Collimonas fungivorans: one gene and its partners. The protein of the gene in region 3 interacts with the protein of the main gene of each other region in a pairwise test. Links are inferred from orthologs where the notes say so. Each region holds a gene or a part of one and is shown on either strand. Other genes may lie near its edges.

The links.
Region 1: the proteins of CFter6_RS07650 (region 3) and CFter6_RS23205 interact in binary tests that used the Escherichia coli proteins (3 or more experiments, as listed by UniProt). The link is inferred for Collimonas fungivorans from one-to-one orthologs.
Region 2: the proteins of CFter6_RS07650 (region 3) and CFter6_RS15900 interact in binary tests that used the Escherichia coli proteins (3 or more experiments, as listed by UniProt). The link is inferred for Collimonas fungivorans from one-to-one orthologs.

Annotation. Positions count from the first base shown.
Region 1 is NZ_CP013232.1:5,281,549-5,292,423, forward strand. What follows is about bases 2,867-5,835. They hold CFter6_RS23205 (P-II family nitrogen regulator), read right to left. Parts: upstream 4,536-5,835; coding sequence 4,197-4,535; downstream 2,867-4,196. Other genes in these bases: CFter6_RS23200 (ammonium transporter), read right to left, coding at 2,867-4,183; CFter6_RS23210 (TorF family putative porin), read right to left, coding at 4,682-5,455. Also shown: gshB (glutathione synthase), read right to left, coding at 1-324; gshA (glutamate--cysteine ligase), read right to left, coding at 357-1,655; CFter6_RS23195 (GNAT family N-acetyltransferase), read right to left, coding at 1,968-2,516; more of CFter6_RS23200, read right to left, coding at 2,636-2,866; CFter6_RS23215 (GNAT family N-acetyltransferase), read left to right, coding at 5,868-6,377; CFter6_RS23220 (accessory factor UbiK family protein), read left to right, coding at 6,488-6,730; CFter6_RS23225 (YifB family Mg chelatase-like AAA ATPase), read left to right, coding at 6,864-8,378; CFter6_RS23230 (TetR/AcrR family transcriptional regulator), read right to left, coding at 8,623-9,210; CFter6_RS23235 (DUF3460 family protein), read left to right, coding at 9,535-9,747; CFter6_RS23240 (hypothetical protein), read left to right, coding at 9,905-10,327; CFter6_RS23245 (BTH_I0359 family protein), read left to right, coding at 10,626-10,875. UniProt on the Escherichia coli protein: Involved in the regulation of nitrogen metabolism. Regulates the activity of its targets by protein-protein interaction in response to the nitrogen status of the cell.
Region 2 is NZ_CP013232.1:3,713,858-3,724,589, forward strand. What follows is about bases 4,847-7,672. They hold CFter6_RS15900 (P-II family nitrogen regulator), read right to left. Parts: upstream 6,516-7,672; coding sequence 6,177-6,515; downstream 4,847-6,176. Other genes in these bases: CFter6_RS15895 (SfnB family sulfur acquisition oxidoreductase), read right to left, coding at 4,847-5,727; CFter6_RS15905 (NAD(+) synthase), read right to left, coding at 6,700-7,672. In the rest of the region: CFter6_RS15875 (hypothetical protein), read right to left, coding at 1-235; CFter6_RS15880 (cation:proton antiporter), read left to right, coding at 408-1,889; CFter6_RS15885 (LLM class flavin-dependent oxidoreductase), read right to left, coding at 1,891-3,264; CFter6_RS15890 (SfnB family sulfur acquisition oxidoreductase), read right to left, coding at 3,267-4,478; more of CFter6_RS15895, read right to left, coding at 4,483-4,846; more of CFter6_RS15905, read right to left, coding at 7,673-8,763; CFter6_RS15910 (GNAT family N-acetyltransferase), read left to right, coding at 8,895-10,079; CFter6_RS15915 (MFS transporter), read right to left, coding at 10,096-10,732. UniProt on the Escherichia coli protein: P-II indirectly controls the transcription of the glutamine synthetase gene (glnA). P-II prevents NR-II-catalyzed conversion of NR-I to NR-I-phosphate, the transcriptional activator of GlnA. When P-II is uridylylated to P-II-UMP, these events are reversed.
Region 3 is NZ_CP013232.1:1,787,934-1,797,891, forward strand. Bases 1-3,161 are described here. They hold CFter6_RS07650 ([protein-PII] uridylyltransferase), read right to left. Parts: upstream 2,777-3,161; coding sequence 224-2,776; downstream 1-223. Other genes in these bases: CFter6_RS07645 (pseudouridine synthase), read right to left, coding at 1-192; map (type I methionyl aminopeptidase), read right to left, coding at 2,804-3,161. Also shown: more of map, read right to left, coding at 3,162-3,625; rpsB (30S ribosomal protein S2), read left to right, coding at 3,948-4,700; tsf (translation elongation factor Ts), read left to right, coding at 4,856-5,737; frr (ribosome recycling factor), read left to right, coding at 6,851-7,411; uppS (polyprenyl diphosphate synthase), read left to right, coding at 7,494-8,261; CFter6_RS07685 (phosphatidate cytidylyltransferase), read left to right, coding at 8,261-9,085; ispC (1-deoxy-D-xylulose-5-phosphate reductoisomerase), read left to right, coding at 9,091-9,958.

The DNA of each region.
Region 1 (10,875 bases), 3.5 Mb from region 3 along the record:
ACCTTGTGTTTCCGCCAATTCCAGCAGATACGTGGTGTAGATGTATTCCATGTCGAAAGGCGGGTCCTTGCGCAGCAGGATCGCATCGAACTCGGACAGGAACATGGCGGAGGGTGCACTGGCCTTATACCAATCCTTATCGTCCCCGGTTAAATTCACGCGGACGACATTGGCCGTGACAATCCCGCTTTCCAGCGCCATGTCCTTTTGCTCGAACGCATAGATGGTATGGCCGCGCTTGACGGCTTCGACCATCATGGCGTAAGTCGAATCCTTATACGTCTTGAAGGTATCGAGCGGATCGGCAAGGAAAGCAATTTTCATTTTTCAGGCCCTATGGTTGTCAGGACAGCGTATTAATATTCTTCCGGGTTCGGATCGGTTTTTTCCATTTCCAGCGAAGCAGCCAGTAAACCGAGGCGTGCGACCACCCCATACATATAGAAGCGGTTCGGCGCAGTGGTGCCCGGCTTGGCCAGCATGTCCGGCAGCGCATGCTGCTGGGCGAATGCGAGCGGCACAAAATGGGCGCCTGGCGCGTTCAGGTTTTCGTTGATGCCGCGCTCGGCATGCACCCGGTAGAAACCGCCGACCACATAGCGGTCGATCATGTACACCACCGGTTCCGCCACCGCGTCGTTGATGTGTTCGAAAGTATGTACGCCTTCCTGGATGATCAGGTCATGGATTTCGCCGCCGGCTTTGCCCAGCGACAGTTTCTCGCGCTGCTTGCGGCTCAGGTCCTTGATCTGGCTGACGTCGGTCACGCTCATCACGCCCATGTCGTCGGTGCCGGCGTCGGCCTTGACGATCACGAACGGTTTTTCAGTAATCCCGTATTCCTTGTATTTCTTGCGTATCTTGGCCAACAGCGAACTGACGCTGGCGGCCAGCTTGTCATCGCCGTCCACCGCCAGGAAATCGACCTGGTCGACCTTGGCGAAAAACGGATTCAGCATCCACGGATCGACATCCACCAGCTTCGAGAATTTCTTGACCACCTCATCGTAAGCCGTGAAATGGTTGCTCTTGCGGCGCACGGTCCAGCCGGCGTGCAGCGGCGGCAATACATTCTGCTCGTTCAGGTGCTCCAGTATCGACGGCGTGCCGGAAGACAGATCGTTATTCAGCAAGATGGTGCAGGGGTCGAAATTCTTCAGGCCCAGGCGGCGACCATTGGCGGAGCGCTCCAGCGGCTCCAGCGTGATGGTGCTGCCGTCAGGCAATTCGATCGTTTGCAATTCTTTCACGCTTTCATCAAGCGTACCCAGCCGTACATGCAAACCGGTCTGGCGGAAAATCTGCATCAGGCGCGCTACGTTCTGCAAATAGAAAGTATTGCGTGTGTTCAGCTCCGGCAGCAGCAGCAGGTTTTTGGCGTCCGGACAATATTTTTCGATGGCCGCCATGGCCGCCTGTATCGCCAGCGGCAGCATCTCGGGCGACAGATTGCTGAATCCGCCCGGAAACAGGTTGGTGTCCACCGGGGCCAGCTTGTAGCCGGAATTGCGCAGGTCGACCGAACAATAGAACGGCGGCGTGTGCTCTTGCCATTCCATCCGGAACCAGCGCTCGATAGCCGGCGTGGCCGCGAGGATTTTCTTTTCCAGATCGAGCAAAGGGCCGTTCAGGGCGGTGACAAGGTGGGGAACCATATAAAACTTTCTTTTGGGAACTATGCAGCAAACTTGCGCGTGCCTGTGGCAGGAATGTCTTTCAGGACTCCCATGACAGGCAAGAGACGCAGATTCTAACGGGAAACGCATTATTTCGCCGCTCAACTGTTGAGAAGCCGCTGGGATGTCATCCACGGCGACGGTCCGGCAAGCGCGTCCATGAGCCAAGTTTACATCGGGCCGGTCGCGGATTTTTAAAGTCCCGGAAAAACAAAAAAAGCGCCGTCGGGCGCTTTCAAAAGATATCATATTATCATCGAATCCGGCCGGGGCAGCCTGCTCCCGCAAGAATCAGATCCGTTTGTACATGAAGCTGCTGTCGCTCAGCTTGCCCGTAGTCGAACGGGCATAAGCGGGAACAATGCCCGCCAGTTCAAACCCCAGGGCGCTGTACAAGGATTCCGCCGCATCGCCGGTGCGCGTTTCCAGGAACAGCAGGGAGCGGCCATCAGCGCGCGCAATCGCTTCCGTCTGCTGCATCAGCACGCGCGCGACACCCTTGCGCCGCACATCGGGATGCACCAGCAGCTTGGAAATCTCGGCCCGGTGACGGCCATTGGCCGGCGCCGCCAGCACCAGCTGTACGGTGCCGACGATCTGGCCGGCAAACCGCGCCACCAGCAAGCGCCGGCCACCGCTCACCAGCGAACCGCTGACGCCGTACCAGAATGAAAAGGCATCTTCGGCATTCGGCGTTTCCAGGAATCCGATGCTGGCGCCCTGCTCCACACAAGCCATCAGGATATCGGTGAGCGGGCCCACCACCTGATCGAACTGGTTCGCCTTGACGTCTTCAACCGTGCATGCGGTCAGGCGTTGCGGGGTGATGGTCGGATCCAAGCTGGAATCTCCTGAAGCATATGCGGCAAAAAAACAAAATCCCAGGGCATGCCTGGGATTACATCGAACGGCGCGCCGGATAGCCAGTACAGCAGCTATCCGGCAGGCTCAGGCAAGACTTAGTCGTGATAAGCAGATTCGCCATGGCTGGAGATGTCCAGGCCTTCGCGTTCTTCTTCTTCGGTCACGCGCAAGCCCATGACGATGTCGACCAGCTTGAATGCGATCAGCGAAACCACACCCGACCAGACCAGGGTTGTCAGCACGCCTTCAAACTGGATCCACAGCTGGCCAGGGATCGAATAGTCCGGTGTCACGGCATTGGCGACGTAATCATAGATGCCGGTGCCGCCCAGGCTAGGCGCCGCAAACACGCCAGTCAGCAACGCACCCAGGATACCGCCGACGCCATGCACGCCAAACACGTCCAGCGCATCGTCCGCACCCAGCAAGCGTTTCAGGCCGGTGACGCCCCACAGGCAGACGAAGCCTGCCAGCAAGCCCATGATCAGCGCGCCCATCGGGCCGACAAAACCGGCGGCTGGCGTAATTGCCACCAGGCCCGCAACAGCACCCGAAGCGCCGCCCAGCATCGAAGGCTTGCCCTTGCCGATCCATTCACCGGCGCTCCAGCTCAATACCGCAGCGGCAGTCGCCAGCAAGGTATTGATGAAAGCCAGTGCAGCGCTGCCGTTGGCTTCCAGCGCGGAGCCAGCGTTGAAACCGAACCAGCCGAACCACAGCAGCGAGGCGCCGACCATGGTCAGGGTCAGGCTGTGCGGCTTGAACGCTTCCTTGCCGAAACCGACGCGCTTGCCTATCACGTACGAACCGACCAGGCCGGCGATAGCGGCATTGATATGCACCACGGTGCCGCCGGCGAAATCAAGCGCGCCCTTCTGGAACAGCCAGCCGCCGGTTGCGGTCAGTTTTTCTGCAGCGGCAGCGTCGGTGAAACCATCCGGACCAGGCCAGAACCAGACCATATGCGCCATCGGCAGATAGGCGAAGGTGAACCAGAGGACAGTGAACACCAGGATCGCCGAGAACTTGGCACGCTCGGCAAAAGCACCGATGATCAGGGCACAGGTAATTGCGGCAAACGCACCCTGGAACACCACGTAGGCAAACTCAGGCACCACAACGCCTTTGCTGAACGTGGCGGCAACGGAATCCGGCGTCATGCCATGCAAGAACAGGCGGCTGAAACCGCCGAAGAACGCATTGCCTTCGGTGAACGCGATGCTGTAGCCGTAGAGTATCCACAGCACGATGATCAGCGAGAACACAGTGAAACACTGCATCAGCACCGACAGCATGTTCTTGCTGCGCACCAGGCCGCCGTAGAACAGGCCCAGGCCCGGCAATGTCATCAGGATCACGAATGCTGTACATACCAGCAACCAGGCGGTATCGCCCTTGTTCGGTACTGGCGCGGCAGCGGCGGCAGGAGCGCTGGCAGCCGGTGCAGCTGCGGCAGGCGCTGAAGCAGCCGGCGCCGCGGTAACTGCTGCAGGCGCAGCAGCTGGAGCGTCTGCGCTAGCTGCTGCTACGCTTGCGCTAGCACTTGCTGATGGCTCGTCGGCAGCCGATGCCGGCAACATGGAAGTAGCCGCGATCAGCGTGCAAGCCGCCAAAATCGTAGCGAACGTACTTTTGATGTTCATATTTTTTATCCCCTTAGATTGCATCTTTGCCGGTTTCACCGGTACGAATACGAATAACTTCCTGCAGATCAAATACAAAAATCTTGCCGTCGCCGATCTTGCCGGTGCGGGCCGCGTTTTCAATCGCTTCTACCGCCTGCTCCAGGATGCTGTCGTCCACCGCTGCTTCGATTTTTGTCTTCGGCAAAAAATCGACCACGTACTCGGCGCCGCGGTATAGCTCAGTATGCCCTTTCTGGCGGCCGAAACCCTTGACCTCGGTCACGGTAATGCCTTGTACGCCAATCGCCGAAAGCGCTTCACGCACCTCGTCGAGCTTGAATGGTTTGATGATTGCTGTAATCAGTTTCATGTCGGCCTCGTGTTTTATCGTATTTAGGGATTCAGCTCGCTTAGGTTTTGCGTAATCCGGCTTTGCTTTATGCTCACGTCCTAGTCAGTTGGGGACAGAGTAATTCGTCGCCATGCGGCGCCTCTTAAACTCTGTCCCGCAATACGTCAGAAAGTCTTCGCTACCGAAAACACCACCCCGTCGCGGCCCAGGTTCTTGCCGCTCGGGCTGACATAGGCGTTGTCCTTGGCGTTGGTGCCGACATAAGCCAGCCCCAAAGTCACGCCCGCCAGCTGCTCGAAAGTCTTGGTGGCGCCGATTTTCCAGTCGGTGTAGCTGTAGAAGCTGGCGTGCTCCACTGTCTGGTGGCCCACATGCAGCCCCAGCGTGACGCCCGCGCCGACATCGATATTGGCGCCGGCATCGTAATAAGCGCTGCCTTTGCTGTCGACGGTGCCGAACAGGTTAGTCAGCGCATGCGAGTACTTGAAATAAGCCGGACCGTAGCCGAGTTGTCCGTACAGTTCGAAGGTATTGGCGTTGCGGCCGATCTGGCTATAGTTGTTGGTCGGGTAGTAGTAATACAGGCCGCCCACGTCATACGTGAAACCGCCCGGCAGCTCGCCGCGCTTGCCGGCGTAGATATCCCATTCAATCGAACCCTTGCCGCCGGTGCCGGTGTTGGCGGTGTCGACCGCATCCTTGATCCACTTGATGTTGGACAGCCAGGTCCCCGCATACAGCCCGGTCGGGTTATTGGTGTAGTCCGCGCCACCCTGTATCGCCGGGTCCAAACGCGTTTGCGAGATGCCGCGGAAGCGATAGTCGTTGACCGCGCCAATGTTATAACTGATCTCGTTATCCGGCTTGGCGTCTTCGGCATGAGCGAGACCTGCGGAGAAACTTGCTGCTATTGCTGCGGCTAAAATCAGCTTTTTCATGGATGTCCCTGTTGGTATGTTGAATGAAAAACCGCTAAATCAGTACTCCTCGGACTTTCCATAGCAGAACCCATGCCAACCGCGCCGACTGCCGTTTTTCGATGGCTAGCGCCCCTTGTGGGGCGTTTTATCCACTGCTTTTGCTGATTGTTAATCAAGGGATGTGCTTGCACAAAAATATCGGCAGCGAAATGCACCATCATGGGGCTCCAGTTTAAAGAAGCCTCATTTTGGTGCGCCAACATGGAATAGAAAACTACATGACAGCCTGTAGTCGGCTACAAATCAGGATCGGGATTGTTGCAAGGACAATAAGCGCATGCCGGATAGCCGCTTTGCCTACTTCGCAGTGGACCTATGAATATAGCCAATCTTGGACCTTTCGTAACACCAGCTTGTGGCGCTACGATAGATGCTGCTTTGCGTCCATCGCCACGCCGTTCCACAGGAGGTTATCTTGGCATCTGCACCACGCTCGTCAATTCAGATCAAGCCGCTCAGCGAGCAGGATTTCCCCGCCTGGCAGCTGCAATGGCAGGGTTACCAGGATTTTTATGAAGTCGATATCCCGCAAGCTACGCGCCTGGTGACCTGGCAGCGCCTGCTCGATCCCAAGGAACCTGCGTTCGGCGCGCTGGCGATGGCAGATGGCAAAGCGGTCGGCCTGGTCCACTGGATTTTCCACCGCTCCTGCTGGACGGTGGAAGATTCCTGCTACCTGCAAGACCTGTACGTCGCGCCGCAACAGCGCGGCGCCGGCGTCGGCCGCTTGCTGATCGAACATGTTTATGCGCAAGCCAAGGCCGCCGGCGGCACTCGCGTGCACTGGCTGACGCACGAAACCAACAGCACCGCCATGCAGCTGTACGACCGCATCGCGCAACGTTCCGGTTTCGTACAGTATCGAAAGCAAATCACTTGATGAGAGAAGCAAGGCAGTAATGACTTAAACCGCCCTTCCGGATCAGAATTCCGATGTCGGGTCTGCCTGTATCGGTTATCATTTTTCTTATTTACCTCGAAGGGCCGATCATGAACAAACCCAACTTTTTTGACGACATCCAAGCCAAGATCAACCAGGCCATCGAAAACTCTCCTGCCAAGGATATCGAGAAAAACGTCAAGGCCATGCTGGGCCAGGGTTTCTCCAAGCTGGACCTGGTCACACGTGAAGAATTCGACGTGCAAGCCCAGGTACTGGCAAGCACCCGCGCCAAACTCGAAGCGCTTGAAGCTCGCGTTACCGAGCTTGAGGCGCAACTGAAACGCCCATGACAGGGAGCTCGAAAAACCGTCGCGAGCGGCGCAAGGTCAGCAGGAGAAGCGCAGCCGTACGAAAGTACGGTGAGCATCGCAGTGCTGAGATTGCGTCGCGCAGCAGGTTTTCCGAGGCTCCCTAACCGCGCCAGTGACGCTGGCGGTGCTAAAAAGCCGGGCGCTGGCAGGCATGCAAGCGCCCGCAGTCACGGTTGAAGTCCACCTGGCCAACGGCTTGCCGTCTTTCACCATCGTCGGCCTGCCCGAAACCGAGGTCAAGGAATCCAAGGACCGGGTCCGCGCGGCACTGCAAAACGCCCGTTTCGAATTTCCCTCACGCCGCATCACCGTCAACCTGGCGCCAGCCGATTTGCCGAAAGAATCGGGCCGCTTCGATTTGCCGATCGCGCTCGGCATCCTGGCGGCATCCGGGCAGATGCCGTCGGATGAACTCGATCAATACGAATTTGCCGGAGAACTGTCGCTGTCGGGCGAGTTGAGGCCGATACGCGGCGCACTGGCAATGACTTTCGCCATGACCGCCGATTGCGGTGAACGCCATGCTTTCATCCTGCCGCGCGGCAATGCCGACGAAGCGGCGCTGGTTGGCGATGCCCGCATTTTTCCCGCGGATTCCCTGTTGCAGGTATGCGCCCATTTTTCTTCCCGGCAGCAAGAAACCAGGTTGTTGCGCCATACGGCAGAGCTGCGGCGGCGGCCCCCTCCCTACCTCGATTTCTGCGATGTCAAAGGACAGATGCAAGCCAAGCGCGCGCTGGAAGTTGCCGCGGCGGGCAGCCATAGCGTGTTGCTGGTGGGCCCTCCAGGCACCGGAAAATCCATGCTGGCGACGCGTTTCCCCGGGATTTTGCCGCCCATGAGCGACCGCGAAGCGCTGGAATCGGCGGCAGTACAGTCGCTCACCAGCGGCTTTTCCGGTGAACGCTGGAAGGTAAGGCCGTACCGGGCGCCGCACCACACTGCTTCCGGCGTGGCGCTGGTTGGCGGCGGCAGCCCGCCGCGCCCCGGTGAAATTTCCCTGGCGCATCGCGGCGTGCTGTTCCTCGACGAACTGCCGGAGTTCGACCGCCGGGTGCTGGAAGTATTGCGCGAACCGCTGGAATCCGGCCACATCACGATCTCGCGGGCCGCGCGTCAGGCCGATTTCCCCGCGCAATTCCAGCTGATCGCAGCGATGAATCCTTGCCCTTGCGGCTATCTTGGGCATGCGGTCAAGCAATGCCGCTGCACGCCCGACCAGATCCTGCGTTATCAAAACAAGATCTCGGGGCCCTTGCTCGATCGCATCGACATGCAGATCCAGGTAGCCGCGGTGCCTCACGAACAGTTGCTCGGGCAGGCCGACGGCGAGTCCACCGCCGCAATAGCGGCCAGGGTGGCGCAGGTGCATGCCGTGCAGCTGACGCGCCAAGGTAAGCAAAACAACGGCTTGTCGGCCAGCGAAATCGATTGTTACTGCAAGCCCGACGGCGCCGGCGAAAAACTGTTGAGCGGCGCGATGGCGCATCTGCACTGGTCGGCGCGCGCCTATCACCGGGTGCTGAAAGTGGCGCGCACCATCGCCGACCTGGCCGCGGCCGATATCATCGGCGCGCCCCATGTGGCGGAAGCGATCCAGTATCGGCGCGCGCTACAGGACAAATGAATTCATGCCTGCGCAAAATAACGCGGCGCCATGCAATTTACTGGCTGGATGAACGCTTTGCTGTTTTCTACCTGGCCGGAGCTCCACTATCGCCGTCGCCCTGGACAGAAAGCTGGCCGCCGGTTCCCAATCCGCCCGCCACCGTTTGCTGGCGATAATTCCTCACCGCACGAAAATTTAACTTCCGGGACCTCTTCTTTTTTTGGGATCTCAAGAGTCAATTTGCAAAACCATCCCGCGGCATTCATCGCGCTGCGTTCTTCGCCTGGTTCAACAGCAGTTCCGCGGCCTCCCAGGCGCGTTCCGCTGCCGACGGATCATTGAACGCGCGAGCGTCGATCGTGGCGCCGTCGAGCAGCATCACAAACACGCCGGCCAACTGTTTTGCGGTCTTGTCTGGCACTATTTCCAACAGTAATTCTTCAAACCATCCGAACAATTTCACCCTGTAGCCGATTGCTACTTCCGATACCCCGGGATAGGCAGTGCCGAATTCGGCAAGCGCCCGCTCGAACAAGCAACCCGCGAATTCAGGACTGCGAAACCAGGCTCCGTACCAGTCAAAAATGCCTTTGATCCGGGCGTCAGCGTCTTCCATCGGCGCCAGCTGCTGAGAGATGCTGTCGACGATGAATGTGAAGCGCTGCCCCAGGACCTCCCCGATCAAGTCGTTTTTTCCGGCGAAATGGCGATACATGGTCATTCTCGCCACGTTGGATTCGTCAATGATCCGATCCACACCGACCGGATGAAAACCATGCGCGGAAAACAACTCGGTCGCCTTGTCCACAATTTGCTGGCGCTTGCCAGCCCCTCTTTTAATGTTGTCCACGAGCCATCTCCAGTGAAAAGTAGCAACGTCTCCACACCACATCAATTATCCGAATGACATTTTGACAAATGAGGTTTTCTGACGTTAACGGGTGCAGCCTATCATTGAGCAGCTGTAGCGATGGTCAAGATTGCAATGTTGATGCGAGGAAATATTACAACATGTGAGTAGAACGATCTATATTTTTAGTTCTCATTTGCAATATTTCTGTGCTCCCAGGCAATTTCCCGCAGCGCTGCAGCTGCGTGCCTGCGCCATTAAAAACAGGCGCAGGAAACTCAAGGCGCGGCTGGAAGTCCAAAAATCATCAGGATTGGAGGTCATATGTTTACCAAACCGAAAACCTACAAGGCCGGTCATGATGGTTATGTTGCGGAAATCACGCAGTTCCTGGACAAGTTTCTCGAAGAGCACCCCGAAGTGATCGATGAGCAAAGCAAGGGCTGGCACATATTCTGGGATCGCGACGTCAACCTGGACGAACAAAAAAGGGCGGACAAGGACAGCGTGCCAAGCAAACCCTATTACTACAGCTGAATACGCAGATAGCTATCCGGTTTAAGCTGATTTTAATTTGCGGCCGCTAAGATGGTTTCCGTAGGCGCGCCAGATCCATCTCTTCACCGTCGCGCCCTCTTCTTTTCCTCATTCCGCCATCACCCATGCCGGGAGATGCATTTTTGGAGGAAGCACCATGAACACGCGCTCTCTTTTTGCCGTATCCGTATTGCTGGCGGCCAATCTCGCCTTTGCCGCCGATGTCGTGCCGGGCCGGCTGCAACCGGTCACCAGCGGCGCCGTCACTTACTTGTCCGGCGGTATCGGACAAGACGAATCGACCGCCATACAGCAGGCGGCAAAAAATTATTCGCTGGAACTTGAGTTTGTCGTCAACGCCTCGCCTCGCGCCGAATTTACTTCTGATGTGCAGGTGAAGATCAGCGACGCCAGCCACAACGCAGTCCTGGATACCGTATCGAAAGGGCCTTTCCTGCTGGCGCAGCTGCCGGCAGGCCGTTACCGGCTTGAAGCGATCAAGGACGGCAAGAGCAAGTCTCGGGATGTGACAATTAAACAGGGATCGCATCAGCACATCATGTTCGAATGGGCCGAGTAGCGGATCTGCAACATCGCCGGCGAGCCCCGGTAACTGCAATTCGAGACTGCAGTGCAATGGAATCTGGTGATTTTGGATGGCTGTTAGGAGAAATGCATAGCGTTGATCAACATTTAGTTCGTGACAAACAGGAGCGCCGGCGTAGTATATAAATGAAACGATTGGTTCTTCGCCTGATAAATATGTCTCATTAGAAACATGTCTCTCGGAAAAGGAGTTAAAAAATAATATTTTCATTTGCTGGCTTGAAAACTGCTTACTCGATCATTACCTTCTGTCTTAACTACCGGGAGCGCATATGAACCTGATTTATAACAGTGACCAATACAGCGTCGTCGAATTTGGTGCCGATGAACAACGCGAAGCCTTGCGCTTCGGCGGCTATGAAATCGTCGATAAATCATTCAAGCGTGAGATTTTCATTGCTGGTGCCTTGGCTGAGTTTTTCCGTAAAGGGGTCGAAGACCTGATTGCGACCGAGCCGAGCATCGAAGATATCGATGCCTTTTTAGGCAATTATGACTCGATGATGAGTCAGCCCGTAACCT
Region 2 (10,732 bases), 1.9 Mb from region 3 along the record:
AAGTGCGGCCGCCGGCGCCGCGGTGCGAGCGCAGGCCACCGCGCCGGCCGGCCGAGATATCTTTCAGCGACGAACTGCTGGCCTGTTCCGCCTCGCCATGCTGCGCCCTTTCCTTGTTGACGGTGCGGGCGGCGATTTCTTCCGCGAGCTGTTTGCGTTTGCCGTGCTTGACCAGGCTTTCCTTGATATGCGCGTACTGGCGTTCGCGCTTCTTGCTCCATGCATTTACCGGCATGACAATTCCTTTCAAAAAAACAAATTGAATGATTTGCCCCGGCGGCGATGGCGACACGCTGCCAGGATCCGATGCCCGATAAGTCAAGTTATAAAACGTATCGGGCCGCGGATCGGTGCGTTATTCAACATTGCATCGAATCTTTTCTGCAGTGATGGCAAAACAAAGGAGCTTGCTTCCCCTGCCCGCTTTGTTGGCCAGCGTACAGATCATGCCGCGCAGGTTCCCCATACTGGCAGCTCCGGCGTGGCTGCCGGCCTGCGCAGTCATTCAGAATCAACAACGTTTTGCCGTAGCGCGAGGAGGTATTGCCATCGATCAATCAATCATCTGGTACCTGATCGTCGGCGCCTTGCTGTTGTCCATGGGCTTGATGGCTTCCTTGCTGGATCGCCTGCCCATCAGCCCGGCCATGTTTTACCTGCCTGTCGGTTACATCCTCGGGCCTGCGGTGAGCGGCCTGATCAATGTCGCGCCGGCCCAGCACGCCGAATTGCTGACGACGCTAGCCAAGCTGGCGCTGTTGCTGTCGCTGTTTACTGTCGGCTTGAAACTGCGCCTGCCGTTTCGCGACCACATCTGGCACCTGCCGCTGCGGCTGGGTGTGCTGGCGATGCTGGTCACGATTCCCTTGGTGACGCTGGCCGGCCTGTTCATCTTCAATTTGCCGCTGGGCGCGGCAATCCTGCTGGGCGGCATCCTGGCGCCGACCGACCCGGTGCTGGCCTCCGACGTCCAGATCAAGCACGTCAGCGACCGCGACCGCATCCGCTACAGCCTGACCGGAGAAGGCGGCCTGAACGACGGCACCGCCTTTCCCTTCGTCATGCTTGGCTTGTCCCTGCTCGGCGTGCCCGCGGCTGCCGCTTACACCAACGATTACGCGCTGCTGCATATCGCCTGGGGCGTGGCCGCGGGACTGGTCGGCGGCTGGTTTCTCGGCTGGCTGCTGGGACGCCTGGTAGTCGGCTTGCGGCGGCAGTTCCGGCTGGCGCTGGGAATGGAGGAATTCCTTGGCATCGGCCTGATCGCGCTGGCCTATGGCGCAACTGAGTTAGTACATGGCATCGGCTTCCTGGCAGTGTTCGCCGCCGGCCTGGCGATGCGGCGCATCGAGTCGACCAATAGCGGCCAGCAAGGAGTGGATCCCGATCAGTCCCCGACCGTGGCGCATATCCCCCAGGCGAGCGATAAAGAAGAAGTGGCGACCCATCCGGCCAAGGCCTCTGCCTACATGACGGAAACGGTGCTCGGCTTTAACATGCAACTGGAGCAGTTTGCCGAATTCCTGATGGTGACCCTGACCGGCATCCTGCTGTCGCATATCGGCTTTTCCGCGGCTGGTGCGCTGCTTGCCTTGCTATTGTTTTTTGTGATCCGGCCGCTTTCGGTTGCACTGGCCCTGACAGGCGCCGACGTCACGCCTTTGCAGCGGCGCCTGATGGCGTGGTTTGGCATCAAGGGCATAGGCTCCCTGTATTACCTGGTGTTCGCGCTGCAATACCGCTGGACCGCGCCCGACGGCTACCGCTCTGCTGCGCTGGCGCCGCACATCAGCTCGATGGTGCTGACAGTGGTGGCGATGTCGATCGTCATGCACGGCATTTCGTCGACACCGCTGATGGACATGTACCAGCGCCGCCGCCGGCGCTGAATCAGGCCCGACCGGCCTGGCGGTAGCTTGCCGCAGGATGCCTGGCGGGCAAGGTGGGTTGGCCGGCCTCGAACAGTTTCTCGCGCAGCGTGCCGTCTTCATACTCCAGCTTGTAAGAACCGCGCGCCTGCAACTCGGGGATCACCAGGTTGACGAAATCTTCAAAACTCTCCGGCGCCACCGTGCGCGTCAGGTTGAAACCGTCGATATCCGTGTCCCTTACCCACGCCTCCAACTGGTCCGCCACCTGCTGCGGCGAACCGACGATGGTCACATAACGGCCGCCCAACGCCAGCTGGTCGAGCAGCTTGCGTACTGTCCAGCCGGCGTCCGCCGCCGTCACCGCCTTGGCGGAAGACTGGATCGCGTTGCTGCTGGCCGGCTTGATGGCTTCGTCGATGCCATAAGCCGAAAAATCAAAACCGGTGCCGCTGGCAAAATGCGCCAGGCCCGCCTCCGGGTTGGCATGGCGGCAGTATTCGGCATATTTCTCGCGCGCCTCGGCCGCGGTCGGCGCCACGATCACGGAGATGCCCATGAAGATTTTCAGGTCTTCCCGCCGGCGGCCCGCCAGCTGCGCCTGGTCGCGCAAATCGCTGACCAGCTTGCGCGCGGCTTCCGGCTTCTGGCTGGAGATGAATACGCATTCGGCATGGGCCGCCGCGAACTGCTGGCCGCGGTCGGAAGCGCCGGCCTGGTATAGCACCGGCGTACGCTGCGGCGACGGCTCGCTCAGGTGATAGCCGTCCACCTGGTAGTATTCTCCGCGATGACTGATGCGGTGCACCTTGGCAGGATCGGCATATACCCTGCGCTGGCGGTCGCGCAATACGGCGCCGTCTTCCCAGCTGCCTTCCCACAATTTGTACAGCACCTGCATGAATTCTTCGGCGCGCTCGTAACGCGCATCGTGTTCCGGCTGTTGGCTCAGGCCCATGGCGCGCGCTGCGCTGTCCAGGTAGCCAGTGACGATATTCCAGCCTATCCTGCCGCGCGTCAGGTGATCCAGGGTCGACATGCGGCGCGCGAACAGGTACGGCGCTTCGTAGGTCAGGTTGACGGTGACGCCGAAACCAAGATTCTTGGTCACCGCGGCCATCGCCGATACCAGCAGCAGCGGATCGTTGACCGGCAGCTGTATCGATTCGCGCAAGGTGAGGTCGGCCGAGCCTTGATAGACATCGTAGACGCCGACGATGTCGGCCAGGAACAGGCCGTCGAACTTGCCGCGCTCCAGCAGCCTGGCTTGTTCAGTCCAGTATTCGATGCTGGTGTAGTCGCTGGAGCGGTCGCGCGGGTGGGTCCACAGGCCATGGTTGATATGCCCTACGCAGTTCATGTTGAACGCATTAAGGCGGATTTGTTTCTTCGGCATGTTCAGATGGCGCCGTGGCGCGGCGGATTTTTATTGTTCAGGTAATAGTTGCCGACAGCATGATATTTCCAGCGCACCGGATCGTGCAGCGTGTGGGTGCGTGCGTTGCGCCAGTGACGGTCAAGGTTGTGCTCGGACAAGGTGGCCTGGGTGCCGGCCAGCTCGAACAGCTTGCTGCCGGCCGCCAGCGATATTTCAGTCGTCAGCACGCGCGCCTCGGCCACCGCGATTGAAGCGGCGGCAACGCTGTCAACGTCCGGCTCCGCTGCAGCACGGTCCACCGCTTCGCCGGCCAGTTCAAGCAACGCTTCGGCGCCGGCCAGGCGCACCGCCAGGTCACCAAATTCACGCACGGTCAACGGATCGTCTATCGCACGCTCGACCTTGCTGTCGATCCAGGCGCGTGAGCGGCTACGCACGAATACCGCCGCATCGTGCAGCGCAGCGCGGGCGATGCCGACATCGATTGCCGCATGCAGCAATTGCGCCACCGGCCCCAGCGACGTCGGACGCTCGAAAGCGCTCTGGAACGGCAGCACCTCGTCCGCCTCGACCCGCACATTGTCCAGCACCACCGAACCGCTGCCGGTAGTGCGCTGGCCGAAACCGGACCAATCGTCGATCACGTTGACGCCGGCCGCATCGCGTTTGACGATCGCCAGCTGCTGCACGCCATCGTCGCCGATCACCGACACCGGGATCCGATGCGCATACAGCGCGCCGGTCGCATAAAATTTGCGGCCGTTGATGCGGAAACCATCGCCCTCCTTGCTCAGGCGAGTGCGCCGTTCCTGCGAAGTGCGGGTGCCGAGTTCCGCCAGCGCATTGCCGAAACGTTCGCCGGCCAGGATCCGTTCGAAATAAAAACGCTTTTGCGTTTCACTGCCGTTGACGCGCAGGATCTCGACTGCATAAAAATGATTCTGCGGAATCTGCCCCAGCGAACCGTCGGCTGCGGCAATGGTGGCGATCACTTCAGCCAGCGTGGCAAACGAGACCCCGGCCCCGCCATAAGCGCGCGGCACGGAAATCCCCCACAGGCCCGAACGGGAAAACTGTTCCAGCTCATTCAGCGGCAGCTGCCGTTCGCGATCGCGCAGGCTGGCTTCCTTGCTGAACGAAGCTGCCAGCGCGCGTGCCGCGGCCAACGCCTGGATATCGTCGAGGATGCGCACCACCGGACCTTCGGCGGCCTTGATAGGGCTAGTAGTCATGATTTCAATTCCAGGAGTGGCGTGCCGGCGCAATGCCGTTCAATACATAGTTGCCGATGGCGTGCAGCTTCCAGCGCACCGGATCGTGCAAGGTATGGGTGCGCGCATTGCGCCAATGGCGGTCCAGGTTGTGTTCAGCCAGGGTCGCGGCGGAGCCGGCCAGTTCGAACAGTTTTTCGCTGGCGTGCAAGGCAATCTCGGTGGTCAGCACCTTGGCCTTGGCAACAGCAATCGAGGCGCGCGCCGAGGCTTCGGCGTCGATCGTCACCGCGGCGATCTGGTCGAGTACGCCGGCGGCTTTGGCCAGCAATGCATTGGCCGCATGCAGGCGGATCTTCAGGTCGCCGATATCGCGGATGATGTAAGGATCGTCGCTGGCGCGCTCCACCCCGCTGTCGGCCCAGGGACGAGACCGGGCGCGCACAAAACTGATGGCGTCGTCGACCGCGGCTTCGGCAATGCCGGCGTCGATCGCCGCCTGGATCAGCTGCGATACCGGGCCCTGGATGCTGGCCTGCTCGGCCAGCTTGTGCAGCGATATGACATTTTCCACCGCCACCGGCAAGTTATCCAGCAGCACCGTGCCGCTGGCGGTGGTGCGCTGGCCGAAGCCTGACCAGTCGTCGACGATGGTCAGGCCTTGGGTGCCGCGCTTGACGAACACCAGCACCACGCGCCCCTGCTCATCGAGCGCCTTGACCGGGACCCAATGCGCAAACAAGGCGCCGGTGGAATAGAATTTCTTGCCGTTCAGGCGATAGCCGCTGGGCGTTTCCAGCAAGCGCGCTTTCATCTCCAGGATGTTCTTGGTGCCGCGTTCCGGGCCGGCGTTGCCAATTCGCTGGCCGGCCAGCACATCAGCGTAGATGCGTGCCTTCTGCGCGGCGTCGGCGTTCTGGGCGACCACACCGAGGATGCCGAAATGGTTTTGCGGAATCTGTCCCAGCGCCGGATCGGCCGAGCACAGCACGCGGAATACTTCGGCCAGCGTGCGGTAAGAAACCTCGGCGCCGCCGAATGCGCGCGGCACGCTGATGCCGCCCAGGCCGCTGGCCGAGAATTTCTCGATCTCCGCCCACGGCAAGCGCCGTTCGCGGTCGCGCTCGCTGGCGCCGGTGCGGAATTCGGCGGCCAGCGCTTGGGCTATGTCCAATGCCTCTTGGTCACTGCCGATGCGGTGCGCGGGCACGACCCGGGGTAACAGGTCGGCCTGGTTTTCTTCAATTGCGATTGTCGCGGTAGACGACATGAATCACCTCTTCTGTGACGCGTGTAGTGCTTCGTAAATGGGGGAGCCACAGAAGTGCCGATTTTTTGTGCCAGGCTAGGCGCAAACCGGAGCGATAGTGGTGCTATCGCGAGGATTTGCAACGACGCATGGCGCAAAAAAGCGGTGCTTATGTGGTTTCATCATTTGCGAAGCACTACACTAGAGTGCAACTCGTGATTGCGCTCTGTTGCGGAAGAGGAAACGATAGCTTGTGGGCGCGATCTGCGTCCAATAAGAAAAACGCTGGAGAGTATGCGAAAAACGTTTTACCGGTTTTTCACGCGACGCAGTTCAGGTCAGATAGATACAACGAGGAATACAGCAAGGCAGGCCTGGAGCCGCGGTCAGTCATCCATTACATCGAAAGACCGCGGCCGAGATAGAGAATAGCAGGAGGGGAAGGCAGTAACGATCAGTGTACTAAAGAATCAGACTGCGTCCGGGCCGGTTTCGCCAGTGCGGATGCGGATCACCTGCTCGATATTGCGCACGAAGATCTTGCCGTCGCCGATCTTGCCGGTGCGCGCCGCCTTGATGATGGCGTCCACTGCGCGCTCGGTCAGCGCATCGTCGATCACCAGTTCAACCTTCACCTTGGGCAGGAAATCGACCACGTATTCGGCGCCGCGGTACAGCTCGGTATGGCCTTTCTGGCGGCCGAAGCCTTTTACTTCAGTCACGGTCAGGCCGGTGACGCCAACTTCGGCGAGGGCTTCGCGCACCTCGTCCAGCTTGAAGGGTTTGATAACGGCGGTAATTTGCTTCATGACAACTCCTTTAGGCATTAAAACATAAATCTTTGCAGCGAGCGCTATCCCGGCCGGGGCAGCACTCAATTGAAGCGCAAGCTAGAAGAGTATATGAAAAACCCGGTTTGTCTATACGCCCAAATCAATAAGTGTATTTAAAAGACAGTCCATCGGGCCTTCACCGTTCCCGGCAAACCTGCCGTCAGCCGGGAATATTGTTCAGGTCGTCCAGCCAGACGGTCGCTTCCGAATCGCTCGGCGCGCGCCAATCGCCGCGCGGCGACAGCGAACCGCCGCTGCCCACTTTAGGTGCATTCGGCACGCAGGAGCGCTTGAATTGGCTGGTCCGGAAAAAGCGGTCGAGGAAAATCGCCAGGTTGCGCTTGATCGCAGCCAGGTCGTACTGGTTGCGCACCACCTTGGCGTCGTTCGGCCAGTTGCCGGCAGTCTTGTCTTGCCAGGCCGAGAGCGCCAGGAACGCAACTTTCGACGGCGCGAAGCCATAACGCAGGATGTAATACAGGTTGAAATCCTGCAATTCATACGGCCCAATGACGTTTTCCGTGATCTGTTCCGGCTTGCCGCTGGCCTTGCCAGGCACCAGTTCCGGGCTGATTTCTGTATCCAGGACATTGAGCAGCACGTCCGAACCCTGGCCGCCGATGGCGCCGGTCTCGGCCACCCAACGCACCAGGTGGCTGATCAGGGTCTTCGGCACGCTGGCGTTGACGTTGTAATGCGACATGTGGTCGCCCACGCCATAGGTGCACCAGCCCAGCGCCAGTTCGCTCAGGTCGCCGGTGCCGATAACGATGGCGTTGTTGAAATTGGCCAGCCGGAACAGATGGTTGGTGCGTTCGCCAGCCTGGACGTTCTCGAAAGTGATGTCGAACTGGTCCTGCCCCGCGGCGTAAGGATGGCCCAGGTCTTTCAGCATTTGCAGGCAGCTCGGGCGAATGTCGATTTCCGCCGCAGTAGCACCGACCACCTGCATCAGTTGCCGCGCCTGCAGCAGGGTGCGGTCGCTGGTGGCGAAACCCGGCATGGTGTAGGCCAGGATATTCGCGCGCGGCAGGTTCAGGCGGTCCATCGCCTTGGCGCAGACCAGCAAGGCGTGGGTCGAATCGAGCCCGCCGGAAACGCCGATCACCACCTTGGATATCTTGCTGGCGGACAGACGCTGCACCAGCGCTTGCACCTGGATGTTGTAGACCTCGGTGCAGCGTTCGTCGCGGCGTTTCGGATCGGCCGGCACATAGGGAAAACGCTCGACGCTGCGCGCCAGCGGCAAGGCCTGGTCCAAAGGCAGCGCCAGCTCGAAGCGGATCACCTCGAACCTGGCGACTTCGCCGGCATGGCGCCGCACCGACTGGCCGAAAGTAGTCTGGCGCATGCGCTCACGCGACAAGCGTTCGAGGTCGACATCGGCAAAGATGGTGTGCGAATCGTCCAGGAAACGCTCGGACTCGGCCAGCAGTTCACCGTTCTCGTAAATCAGGCCCTGGCCGTCCCAGGCCAGATCGGTAGACGATTCACCCTTGCCGGCCGAGGTATACAGATACGCCGACAGGCAGCGCGCAGACTGCTGCGCGACCAGCTGGTGGCGATAGCCCGCCTTGCCCACCACCACGTTGGAAGCCGACAGGTTGACCAGCACACTGGCGCCGGCCAGCGCCGCGAACGACGACGGCGGAATCGGCACCCACACGTCTTCGCAAATCTCGACATGGAATTTCAGCAGCGGCAGGTTGCTGACCTCGAACAGCAGCCCGGTGCCAAATGGGATGCTGGGAATGCTGGCGCCGAACAATGCAACCTGGCTGGCCGCGGCGTTTTCAGCGGGGCTGAACTGGCGCATTTCGTAGAACTCGCCGTAGTTCGGCAGGTAGCTTTTCGGGACGATGCCCTGGATCCGGCCGCCGGCGACCACTACCGCGCAATTGAACAGCTGGTGGCCGACGCGCAGAGGCAGGCCGACGATCATGGCCAGCGACAGCGTGGCTGAAGCTTCCACCACCGTCGCCAAAGCCGCTTCGCAGGCATCCAGCAAAGCGCGCTGGTGGAACAGGTCGTCGCAGGTGTAGGCGGACAAACCCAGTTCCGGGAACGCCACCAGCACAGCGCCCTGCTGCTCGGCCTGCCGGGCCAGCGCGATGGTTTCGGCGGCGTTGAACGCCGGGTCGGCTATCCGGCACTTCGGGATGGCGACGGCGACGCGCGCGAAATCATGGGAGTAAAGGTTCAGAAATTTGTTGGTTGTCATCATTCTTCCTGCGCTCTGCTTGATTGGCCAATTATCGCATGCTAATGGCCTGCCCTTGGCAGCAGGCGGCAGAACCTCGGCGGCGGTGCTAAACTCAGCGCTTTCGCCACCCACATTCACAGCTCGCCAAGTCCTTGATTAACAAGACAACAACCAAGACCTCCACGCGCATTGTTTCATCCCTGAGCGAAGTCGGCCAGGCTGCATGGGACGGACTGCTGGCCCTGCAGGCCGACGCCAATCCTTTTCTCTCGTTCACCTTCCTGCACGCCTTGCACGAAAGCGGCAGCGCCTCGGAAAAATCCGGCTGGCAGCCGCAATACCTGACCCTGTGGGAAGAAAGCTGCGACCCGAGCTGCACCCCGCCGCAGCTGATCGCGGCCCTGCCCCTGTACGTCAAATTCCATTCCTATGGCGAATACGTGTTCGACTGGGCCTGGGCCGACGCCTACCAGCGCAACGGCCTGGAATACTATCCGAAACTGCTGTCGGCGATCCCGTTCACGCCGGTCACCGGCGGCCGCCTGCTGGCGCGCGACGACCAGGCGCGGGCGGCGCTGATCGAAGTGCTGCGATCATTGCGCAAAGATACGCAGACCTCGTCCACCCACATCCTTTACCCGCCTGTCGCACAAGCCGAAGCCCTGCAACAGGCCGGCTTCATGCTGCGCAGCGGCGTCCAGTTCCATTGGCTGAACCCGGGCTACCGCGATTTCACGGCGTTTCTCGATACGCTGGAACGCAAGAAGCGCAAGAATATCCTGGCCGAACGGCGCAAGGTGGCCGATGCCGGCGTGCGCCTGCGCCGGGTGCGCGGGACAGATGCGACCGAGGCCGACTGGATCTTCTTCCACCGCTGTTATGCGCAAACCTATGCCGAACACCATTCCACGCCTTACCTGAACCTGGATTTTTTCCTTCGGATAGGGAGCAGCATGCCGCAGAATATCCTGCTGATCGTCGCCGAGCGTGACGGCCGGCCGATTGCCTCGTCGCTGCTGATCCATACCGACCAGACCTTGTACGGCCGCTACTGGGGCGCGCTCGAATTCGTGCCTTGCCTGCATTTCGAAACCGCGTATTACCAGCCGCTGGAATTCTGCATCGAGCAAAAGATCGCCTGCTTTGAAGGAGGCGCCCAGGGCGAACACAAGATGGCGCGCGGTTTCCTGCCGCAAAAAACCTGGTCGGCGCACTGGCTGGCCCATCCCGCTTTCGCCGATGCGGTGGCGAATTTCCTGGAACGCGAAGCGGACGGCATCGACAGCTATATGGATGAGCTGAACGACCGCAATCCGTTTCGATCGGCGTCGTCCTAGCAAAACAGCCGGCAGTTTACCGCCGCCGTTTTTTTGTCAGGAACACCAACGCTGCCGCAACTACCGATGCCGCGGCCAGGCCATACAGCCCGCCCTGGATCGATCCGGTCTTTTGCTCCAGATAACCAAAGGTTGCCGGCGCAACGAAACCGCCTAGATTCCCCAATGAATTGATCAGTGCGATAACGCCAGCCGCGATCCGGGCGTCCAGGTAACCTTGGGGAATAGGCCAAAAAAGCGAAGAAGCCGCCTTGAATCCTATCGCTGCGAAGCAGATCGCCACAAACGCAAATACGGGCCCGCTCGTGGTTGACATGAACATCCCGCAGGCCGCGACAACCAGCGCTATCGCCACCCACATCTGCTGATGCTTGAAGCGTGCCGCCAGAGAGGCGAAAATGTACATTGCGACGATGGAGATCAGCCAGGGTATGGAGTTGAACAAGCCGATCTGAAAATCGCTGAAATGCCCCATCTTCTTGATGATGCTTGGAAGCCAGAACGTCGCTCCATAGATAGTCAGCTGGATCGCAAAATAGACAAAACAGAAAAGTGCGATGCGGCCATCTTTCAGCAATGAAAGTGAACTCACATGTTTTGGCCTGTTGGCTTCACGCTCTTTTTGTTCGGCGTCGATGACGTCCGCCAAGGCC
Region 3 (9,958 bases):
GCGTTTCGATTGTTCGGCCGCGGCCTGGCGCTCGACGCTGATGCGCTGGCCGGGCAGGACTTTGCTGCCGAGTTCCGATACGACGACGCCGTCGACCCGGACCCAGCCGCGGGCGATCCACTCATCGGCTTCGCGGCGCGAGCATAGCCCGAGTTCTGACATGCGTTTGGAAAGGCGTAATGGTTCGGTCATGAGGTGCAAACAATAAGGAAGATAAAATACATCAGATATGCAGCGCATCCAGCAGGTCGGTTTCCAGCTGGATCTGCAGGCGTGCATGGTTGAGCGCATTGCCGTCGACCAGGAACACGTCTTCGACCCGTTCGCCGAGCGTCATGATCTTGGCGGTGTGCAGATTGATCTTGTGCTTGGCCAGCACGCTGGCGACGGAGAACAGCAGGCCGGTGCGGTCGTTGGCGGTGATCGACAGCAGGTAGTACTGGCCGCGCTCGTCGGGACGCAGGTCGACCGTCGGTGTTACCGGGAAGGTGCGCGACAGGCGCGACAGTCGTCCCTTGGACGGCGCCGGCAGGGGACTGTCGGTTTGCAGCAACAGCGTCAGTTCATGCTCGATCAGGTTGATGATGTCGCGATAGTGCTTGGCAAATAGCGGCGCGCTGATCAGGAAAGAGTCGAGCGCGTAGCCGTGCCGGGTAGTCTGGATCTTGGCGTCCAGGATGCTGAAATTCTTGCTGTCGAAATAGCTGCAGATGCGGATGAACAGATCGTTCCGGTCCTTGGTGTAGACCGCCACCTGCAGACCTTCGCCGATCGGCGCCAGGCGGCATTTGACGATCGGGCTCGGGCTATCAGTCTGGTTGTAGAAGGAACGGGTTTGCCAGGCGATGTCGGACGAGTCGTGGCGCAGGAAATAGGCGACGTCGAGCTGGCGCCACAGGGTTTCGTGGGCGTCTTCCGCCAGGCCGTACAGGCGCAGGGTTTTCAGCGCTTCTTCCTGGCGGTTTTTCAGCTCGCGGTCAGCCGACGGCGTTTCACCGCCGAGCACACGCAAGGTCATGCGGTACAGATCTTCCAGCAACTTGCCTTTCCAGGCATTCCATACCTTGGGACTGGTGCCGCGTATGTCGGCCACGGTCAGCAGGTAGAGCGCGGTCAGGTGCCGTTCGTCCTTGACCGTATTGGCAAAATTGAGGATCACTTCGGGATCCGACAGGTCCTGTTTTTGCGCCACTTGCGACATGGTCAGGTGATGCTCAACCAGGAACACCACCAGCGCGGTGTCCGCCGCCGGCAAGCCGTGCTGCTGGCAGAAGTGCAGGGCGTCGGTCATGCCCAGCTTGGAGTGGTCGCCGCCGCGGCCCTTGGCGATGTCGTGGAACAGGGCGGCGACGTACAGCAGCCAGGAACGCGGGAAATTGGCGATCAGCTGGCTGCAGAACGGATATTCATGGGCATGTTCGCTCATCGTGAAGCGGCGCACATTGCGCACCACCATCAGGATGTGCTGGTCAACGGTGTAGACATGGAACAGGTCGTGCTGCATCTGGCCGACGATGCGCCGGAAGTTCGGCAGATAGCGGCCCAGGATGCTGGTCTGGTTCATGCCGCGCAGCGCGTGGGTGATGCCTTGCGGCGCCTGGATGATCTGGATGAACAGCGAGCGGTTATGCGGATCGCGGCGGAAGCTGTTGTCGATCTTGACGCGGGCGTGCCACAAGGCGCGCCGGGTGCGTGCGGTCATGTCCTTCAGTTCGCTGTGCTGGGCCAGCAGCAGGAACAGCTCCAGCATGGCTGACGGCGTGGTCTTGAACAGGTCGTCGTGGGCGATATCGATCAGGCGGTTCAGATGGTTGAAGCGGTCGTTGATACGTTGCGGCACCATCGGCTGCGGGAACAGTTGCACTTCGATGTTCTGCAGCAGGATGGTGTTGAGCTGGGTCACCGCCTTGGCGGCCCAGTAATAACGCTGCATCAGGTATTCGCTGGCGCGCCGGGTTTCCGTGGTCTGGAAGCCGAGCGCTTCGGCAATCGGCGTCTGGACATCGAATACCAGCCGGTCTTCGCGGCGGTTAGTGTAGATGTGCAGGCGGATCCGGATATCCTTGAAAGCGCGCTCCTGGCGCGACAGCTGGCGCGCTTCGGCGGCCGTGATCAGGCCGCGCTGGGCCAGTTTGGGCCAGGATTCGCCGAGCCCGGCTGCCTTCGCCACCCACAGGATCACTTGCAGGTCGCGCAAGCCGCCCGGGCTCTCCTTGCAGTTCGGTTCCAGGCTGTACGGCGTATCTTCGTATTTGACGTGGCGCTGGCGCATTTCCAGGATTTTCCCCTGGAAAAAGGCGCAGGCGTCCATGGCGCCATTGCAGCGTTCCTGCAATTGCACGAACAGCGGATGGCTGCCGCTCACCAGCCGCGCTTCCAGCAGGCTGGTCTGGACTGTGATGTCGGCGGCGGATTCGCTCAGGCACTCGTCAACCGTGCGGATGCTGTGGCCGATTTCCAGGCCGATATCCCAGAACAGCTGCACCAGCTGTTCCAGCCGGGATTTCAATTCGGCGTCCGGACTGGCTTCCAGCAGGATCAGGACATCAACGTCGGAATGCGGGAACAGCTCGCCGCGGCCGTAACCGCCGACCGCCACCAGTGCTGCGCTGGACGGCAGTTCCAGCATTTTCCAGGCTTGCGTCAGGGCGATGTCGACACTGCGCCGCAGCGCCGTCAGCAGTTCGCCGGGTTTACCGTCCGCCAGGAAGGCAGAGATGATGGTTTGCCGCTCGCTTCTAAGCTGTTGTTTGAGTGTGGCGGCAAGGGTCGTCATGTAGGCGCGGGTCGAGATACAGCTCAACTAAGCGGCAGCGGCCGCTTGTTGGATGAATGCAGGCGGAGGCGGCGTACCCTCGGATACGGTCAGCACTTCGTAGCCGGTTTCGGTGACCAGCACGGTGTGTTCCCATTGTGCGGACAGGCTGCGATCCTTGGTCTTGATGGTCCAGCCGTCGCCCATTTCGCGGATGTCGCGGCGGCCGGCGTTGATCATCGGCTCGACCGTGAAGATCATGCCGGCTTCCAGCCGTTCCAGCGTGCCGGGGCGGCCGTAGTGCAATACCTGCGGCTCTTCGTGGAAGACCTTGCCGATGCCGTGGCCGCAGAATTCGCGGACTACGCTGTAGCCGGCTTTTTCGGCGTGCTGCTGGATCACATGGCCGATATCGCCCAGGTGCGCGCCGGGTTTGATCTTGGCGATGCCCAGCCACATGCACTCATAGGTGATGTCGCCCAGGCGCTTGGCCATGATCGACGGTTCGCCGACATAAAACATGCGGCTGGTGTCGCCATGGTAGCCATTCTTGATGACGGTAATGTCGAGATTCACCACGTCGCCGCTTTTCAGCACCTTGTCGCCCGGAATGCCGTGGCAGATGACGTCGTTGACCGAGGTGCAGATGGCCTTCGGATACGGCGTATAGCCAGGCGGGCAGTAATTCAGCGGGGCAGGGATGGTATCTTGTACATTTGTCATGTATTCATGGCACAGGCGGTCCAGCTCGCCGGTGGTGACGCCGGCTTTGACAAAAGGCGTGATGTAGTCGAGCACCTCCGAGGCAAGCTTGCCAGCGACGCGCATGCCGGCGATATCCTCAGCGGTTTTAATGGAGATGGAGGTCATAAGATTAGGAAAAATCGAGAAAATTCGGTGAATTCTTTAGCAAAAGGCGCAAAAAACGCCTGGATTCAGTCAGTATCGAGTCAATGAGCGATTATAAACGAGGCCAGCCGGATGCGCTTAAAGATATGCCTCGCAGCGCTTGAAGAAACCTGGGGTTTTGGGTTACAATCTTGGGTTAGCTCGAATTGCTATTGGGCTATATCGATGTTTGTGTAGTTTATTTTATGTGTCAAAACGCGAATTCACTCGAAAAGGGTGCTGTGTTTGTCTCTCGACAAAGGCGGTGACTGAGTGGGTTCCAGACCAAACCCTGGAGAAAATTATGTCCGTAACAATGCGTGAAATGCTGGAAGCCGGTGTCCACTTCGGTCACCAAACCCGTTTCTGGAACCCAAAGATGGCGCCGTTCATCTTCGGTCACCGCAACAAGATTCATATCGTCAACCTGGAAAAGACCCTGGGCATGTACCAGGAGGCGATGAAGTACATCCGCCAACTGTCGTCCAACCGCGGCAACATCCTGTTTGTCGGCACCAAGCGTCAAGCACGCGAAATCGTAGCTGCTGAAGCGGCGCGTTCGGGTTCGCCTTTCGTTGACCAGCGTTGGCTGGGCGGCATGCTGACCAACTTCAAGACCATCAAGACATCGATCAAGCGCCTGAAGGAAATGGAAGCATCGATCGAAGACGGTTCGGTCGAGAAGCTGAGCAAAAAAGAAGGCCTGATGTTCCAGCGCGAGCTGATCAAGCTGCAAAAAGCTATCGGCGGCATCAAGGACATGGGCGGCATTCCTGACGCAATTTTCGTGATCGACGTCGGCTACCACAAGGGCGCCATCACTGAAGCCGCCAAGCTGGGTATCCCGGTAATCGGCGTGGTTGATACCAACCACTCGCCAGACGGCGTGACTTATGTCATTCCTGGCAACGACGACTCGTCCAAGGCAATCGCTTTGTACGCTCGCGGTGTTGCCGATGCCATCCTGGAAGGCCGCGCCAATGCAGTGAACGACGTAGTTGAAGCCATCAAGGGCGCAGCTGGCGACGAATTCGTCGAAGTTAACGACCAGGCTTAAGCCCTGCATCTGAGGTTTCATACTCAGAAGAAAAAAGGGGGCGTGGTTGCCCCTTTTTTTGTATCACTTGCACCTGTTTTACCCGAATTTATTTTGAATGATGGCGCTGGATAGCTGTGGATCACCGGCACGGCGCCACTTGTTAGGAGAATAGTATGGCAGCAATTACAGCAGCACTGGTAGGCGAACTGCGCGCAAAGACTGATGCGCCAATGATGGAATGCAAGAAGGCGCTGACCGAAGCCGGCGGCGACATGGACAAGGCAGAAGAAATCCTGCGCGTGAAACTGGGCGGCAAGGCTTCCAAGGCCGCTTCCCGCGTGACCGCCGAAGGCGTGGTCGCGGCTTACATCGCCGGCGGCGTCGGCGCCCTGGTTGAAGTCAACTGCGAAACCGACTTCGTCACCAAGAACGACGACTTCCTGGCCCTGGCGAATGCCTGCGCCAAGCTGGTTGCGGAAAAAAATCCTGCTGACGTGGCTGCCCTGTCGGCGCTGCCTCTCGACGGCAGCACCGTTGAAGAGACCCGCGCGGCCCTGATCGGCCGTATCGGCGAAAACATGTCGATCCGCCGTTTCACGCGTTTCGACACTGCCGCCAAGCTGGTTTCCTACCTGCACGGCACACGCATCGGCGTGATGGTCGAATTCGACGGCGCTGACGAACAAGTCGGTAAAGACGTGGCCATGCACATCGCTGCTATGAAGCCTGTTTCGCTGTCGTCCGAGCAAGTACCTGCCGACCTGATCGAAAAAGAGCGTTCGGTAGCAACCCTGAAGGCGGCCGAATCCGGCAAGCCTGCAGATATCGCTGCCAAGATGATCGAAGGTTCGGTGCAGAAATTCCTGAAGGAAGTTTCCCTGCTGAACCAGACTTTCGTCAAGAACGACAAGCAAACCGTTGAACAGATGCTGAAGGCAGCCAACACCAGCGTTAAATCGTTCACCATGTTTGTGGTCGGCGAAGGCATCGAGAAGAAACAGGATGACTTTGCTGCAGAAGTTGCAGCGACAGTTGCTGCGGCCAAGCAGGCGTAAGCAAGAATACGGGCCGAAAGGCCCGTTTTTTTGGCTCTGAGGAATTTTCTTCCCAAGCCAAGGACTAAGGGATGCCTTGCTGAATTGCTGCCTCGTATCCAAGGGTAGGGAAAAGCCGCAGGAACCGGCGCCGCGTATTCTCGCTGTGCATGCTAAATAGCGCCGGTAGTGGATTTTGCTGCGGTTTGGCCTGACAATGGCGCTGCAGTCCTTCAGCACTACACAAGGCATCGACCAATATATATTTCAATCGGAAAGCCATAAGGGGCCCAGACCATGACAAAACCAGCTTATAAGCGTGTTCTCCTGAAACTCTCCGGTGAGGCCCTGATGGGCGACGACGCCTACGGCATCAATCGTGCAACGATTGAGCGCATGGTGGCTGATGTTGCCGAAGTGGCCAAGTTGGGCGTTGAACTGGCGATCGTGATCGGCGGCGGCAATATTTTCCGCGGCGTGGCGCCAGGCGCCCAAGGCATGGACCGTGCTACCGCTGACTATATGGGGATGCTGGCCACGGTGATGAACTCGCTGGCGCTGGCGGACGCCATGCGCCAGGTAGGCATCACGGCGCGCGTGATGTCGGCCATCAGCATCGAACAGGTAGTGGAACCGTACGTGCGGCCCAAGGCGCTGCAATACCTGGAAGAAGACAAGATTGTCATTTTTGCAGCAGGTACCGGCAATCCGTTTTTCACCACCGATACCGCGGCTGCGCTGCGCGGTTCGGAAATCGGGCCGAAATCGTCCTGAAAGCGACCAAGGTTGACGGCGTCTACAGCGCGGATCCGAACAAGGACCCGACAGCAACCCGCTATTCCCACATCACTTTCGACGAAGCGATCACCAAGCACCTGCAAGTCATGGATGCTACCGCGTTCGCCCTGTGCCGCGACCAGAAGCTGCCGATCAAGGTGTTTTCCATCATCAAGCCGGGCGCGCTGAAGCGTGTCATCCTGGGTGAAGATGAAGGCACTTTGGTACACGTTTAAATTATTTGCCCAATTTGTAATATTTGTGCAAATCGTTTGCACAAATTGCTGGCGCAAATCGCTGGCATCAATAAGTATTACTTAATTTAAAAAATCACCCGCTTTCGAAGAGGAGAACAGCATGAGTATTGCTGACGTCAAAAAGAATACCGACCAAAGAATGCAAAAGTCGCTTGAGACTTTGCGTGCCGACCTGGCGAAGGTACGCACCGGCCGCGCCCACACCGGCATTCTCGACCACATCATGGTGGAATACTACGGTAGCCCGACCAACCTGAGCCAGGTTGCCAACGTGACCCTGATCGATGCCCGCACCATCGGCGTGCAGCCGTTCGAAAAGAAAATGGTCGCGGTGGTCGAGAAGGCCATCCGCGAATCCGACCTGGGCCTGAATCCTGCCACCCAGGGCGAAATGATCCGGGTGCCGACGCCGCCGCTGACGGAAGAGCGCCGCAAGGAAATGGTGAAGCTGGTCAAGGGCGAAGCGGAAGATGCGAAAATTGCAATCCGCAATATCCGCCGCGACGCCAACGAAGGCTTGAAGAAGCTGGTCAAGGACAAGGAATGTTCGGAAGACGACGAACGCCGCGCACAGGACGAGATCCAGAAGCTGACCGACAAGTTCGTGGCTGAAATCGACAAGCAAGTGATCGATAAAGAAAAAGAGATACTGACGGTGTAAAACAGGGCAAGTACTGTATCTCCGGGGTACAGTGCTTATCTGCCGGTCTTTTCGTATTTCTCTGTTGTTTATTTCATTACTTATGGCCCATACAAGTTCCACGCAAACGCTACCAGCAATTCCGACGGTGCCGCGGCACGTTGCCATTATCATGGACGGCAACGGCCGCTGGGCGACCAAGCGTTTTTTGCCGCGTTTCGCCGGCCATGGCAAGGGCGTCGAAGCAGTGCGGACGGTGGTCGAAGCCTGCGTTGCGCGCGGCGTCGAATACCTGACGCTGTTTGCCTTCAGCTCGGAAAACTGGCGCCGTCCGGCCGACGAAGTGTCCTTGCTGATGCGTTTGTTCGTGGTGGCGCTGGAACGCGAGGTCAGCAAGATGCACGCCAACGGCATTCGCCTGAAAGTGGTCGGCGACCTGAGCCGTTTCGACGCCAAGCTGCAACAGATGATCGATAACGCCGAGCGCAAGACGGCCGGCAACACTACCTTGACCGTGACCGTCTGCGCCAACTACGGCGGCCGCTGGGATGTGATGCAGGCGGTGCAGAAGATGCTGGCCGCGCGCGGCTCGGATTCAGGGCAGGATCCCTCGGTGTTTTCCGAGGAAGAGCTGGCGCAGCACCTGGCGATGGCCTATGCGCCCGAGCCGGACCTGTTCATCCGCACCGGCGGCGAGCAGCGCATTTCGAATTTCCTGCTGTGGCAGCTGGCCTACAGCGAACTCTATTTCACCGATACCTACTGGCCGGATTTCGGCGCCGGCGAGCTGGACCAGGCGATTGCCTCCTATCAGCAGCGAGAGCGCCGTTTCGGACGCACCAGCGCGCAATTGCTGGAACAGGCTTCCTGATGCTGAGAACGCGTGTCATCACGGCCTTGCTGTTATTGGCAGTCCTGCTGCCGATCTTGTATTTCAATTATTTCCCCGCATTCGCCGTCGTTTCGACGCTTTTTTTTGCCGCCGCCATCTGGGAAAGCGCCAGGATCTTCGGCGCTGCTCCTAAAGCAGCCCTGGCCTGGGGCTTGGCGGCGCTGATCCTGTTTGCCGCCATCATGTACTACGGCAGCGGTCCCGATATCCGTCTGCTGTTCATGCTGTGCGTGGCAATCTGGGGTTTGCGGTTCGTGCCGGCGCTCGGTTTTGGCTTGCCGCCGCTGGCCAGCTTCGCCAACCGCATGGTCGCCGGCACCTACGCGATTGCCATTTTCGGCTGTTTCCTGGCGATCGTGGTGCTGTTCCATCACTCTCCTTTATATCTGCTGTCGGTCCTGGTGATCGTCTGGGTGGCGGATATCGGGGCTTATTTTTCCGGCAAGGCATTCGGCCGCCATAAGCTTGCGCCATCGATTTCTCCCGGCAAGTCCTGGGAAGGGGCGCTTGGCGGCTGGTTCCTGGTGCTGGCCATGATGTTCGGTTTTAGCCTGGCGCCGGCGCTGGCCGAGACCTTCCCGGCACGCCTGCTGGCAAGCTGGGGCTGGGCCGGATTGCTGGTGGCGGCGACGGTGCTGGTAGCCGCCAGCGTGGTCGGCGATCTGTTCGAGTCGCTGCTCAAGCGCCGCGCCGGCATCAAGGACAGCAGCAACCTGCTGCCTGGCCATGGCGGCGTGCTGGACCGGGTCGATGCGCTGATCCCGGTATTGCCGCTGGCTGCCTTATTGAGTTTCTGGTTTTAGGTCGTATGCAAAATATTACTATTCTCGGCTCCACCGGTTCGATCGGCATGTCGACGCTGGATGTGCTGTCGCGCCATCCTGAACGTTATTCGGTCTATGCCCTGACCGCCCACAGCCGGGTCGAACAGCTGGCGGAGCAATGCCTGCGCTTCAAGCCGCAGCTGGCCGTGGTCGGCAGCGCGGCGGCGGCGCAGCAGCTGAGCGCCTTGCTGCAAGACAAAGCGCCCGCGATCGAAGTGCTGTTTGGCGATGCTGCGCTATGCCAGGTGGCCAGCGCCGAGGCTTGCGACACGGTGATGGCTGCCATCGTCGGCGCTGCCGGGCTGGCGCCTAGCCTGGCCGCGGCCAGGGCCGGCAAGAAGATCCTGCTGGCGAACAAGGAAGCGCTGGTCATGTCCGGCCAGCTGTTCATCGATGCGGTGAAGCAGAGCGGCGCCGTGCTATTGCCGATCGACAGCGAACACAATGCAGTTTTCCAATGCCTGCCGCATGGCTATCAGCGCCAGCCGGCTGCGCTTGGCGTAGAAAAAATCCTGTTGACCGCGTCCGGCGGCCCGTTCCTGCACCGGGCGGTAGAGACGCTGGAGTCGGTTACCCCGGAAGAGGCAGTAGCCCACCCGAACTGGGTCATGGGACGCAAGATTTCGGTCGACTCCGCGACCATGATGAACAAGGGCCTGGAGGTGATCGAGGCGCACTGGCTGTTCGGCGCCGCCGCCAGCCAGATCGAGGTGGTGATCCATCCGCAAAGCGTGATCCACTCCATGGTGTCTTACATCGACGGTTCGGTGCTGGCGCAGCTGGGCAATCCCGACATGCGCACGCCGATCGCCTATGCGCTGGCCTATCCGGAACGGATCGCGTCCGGCGTCA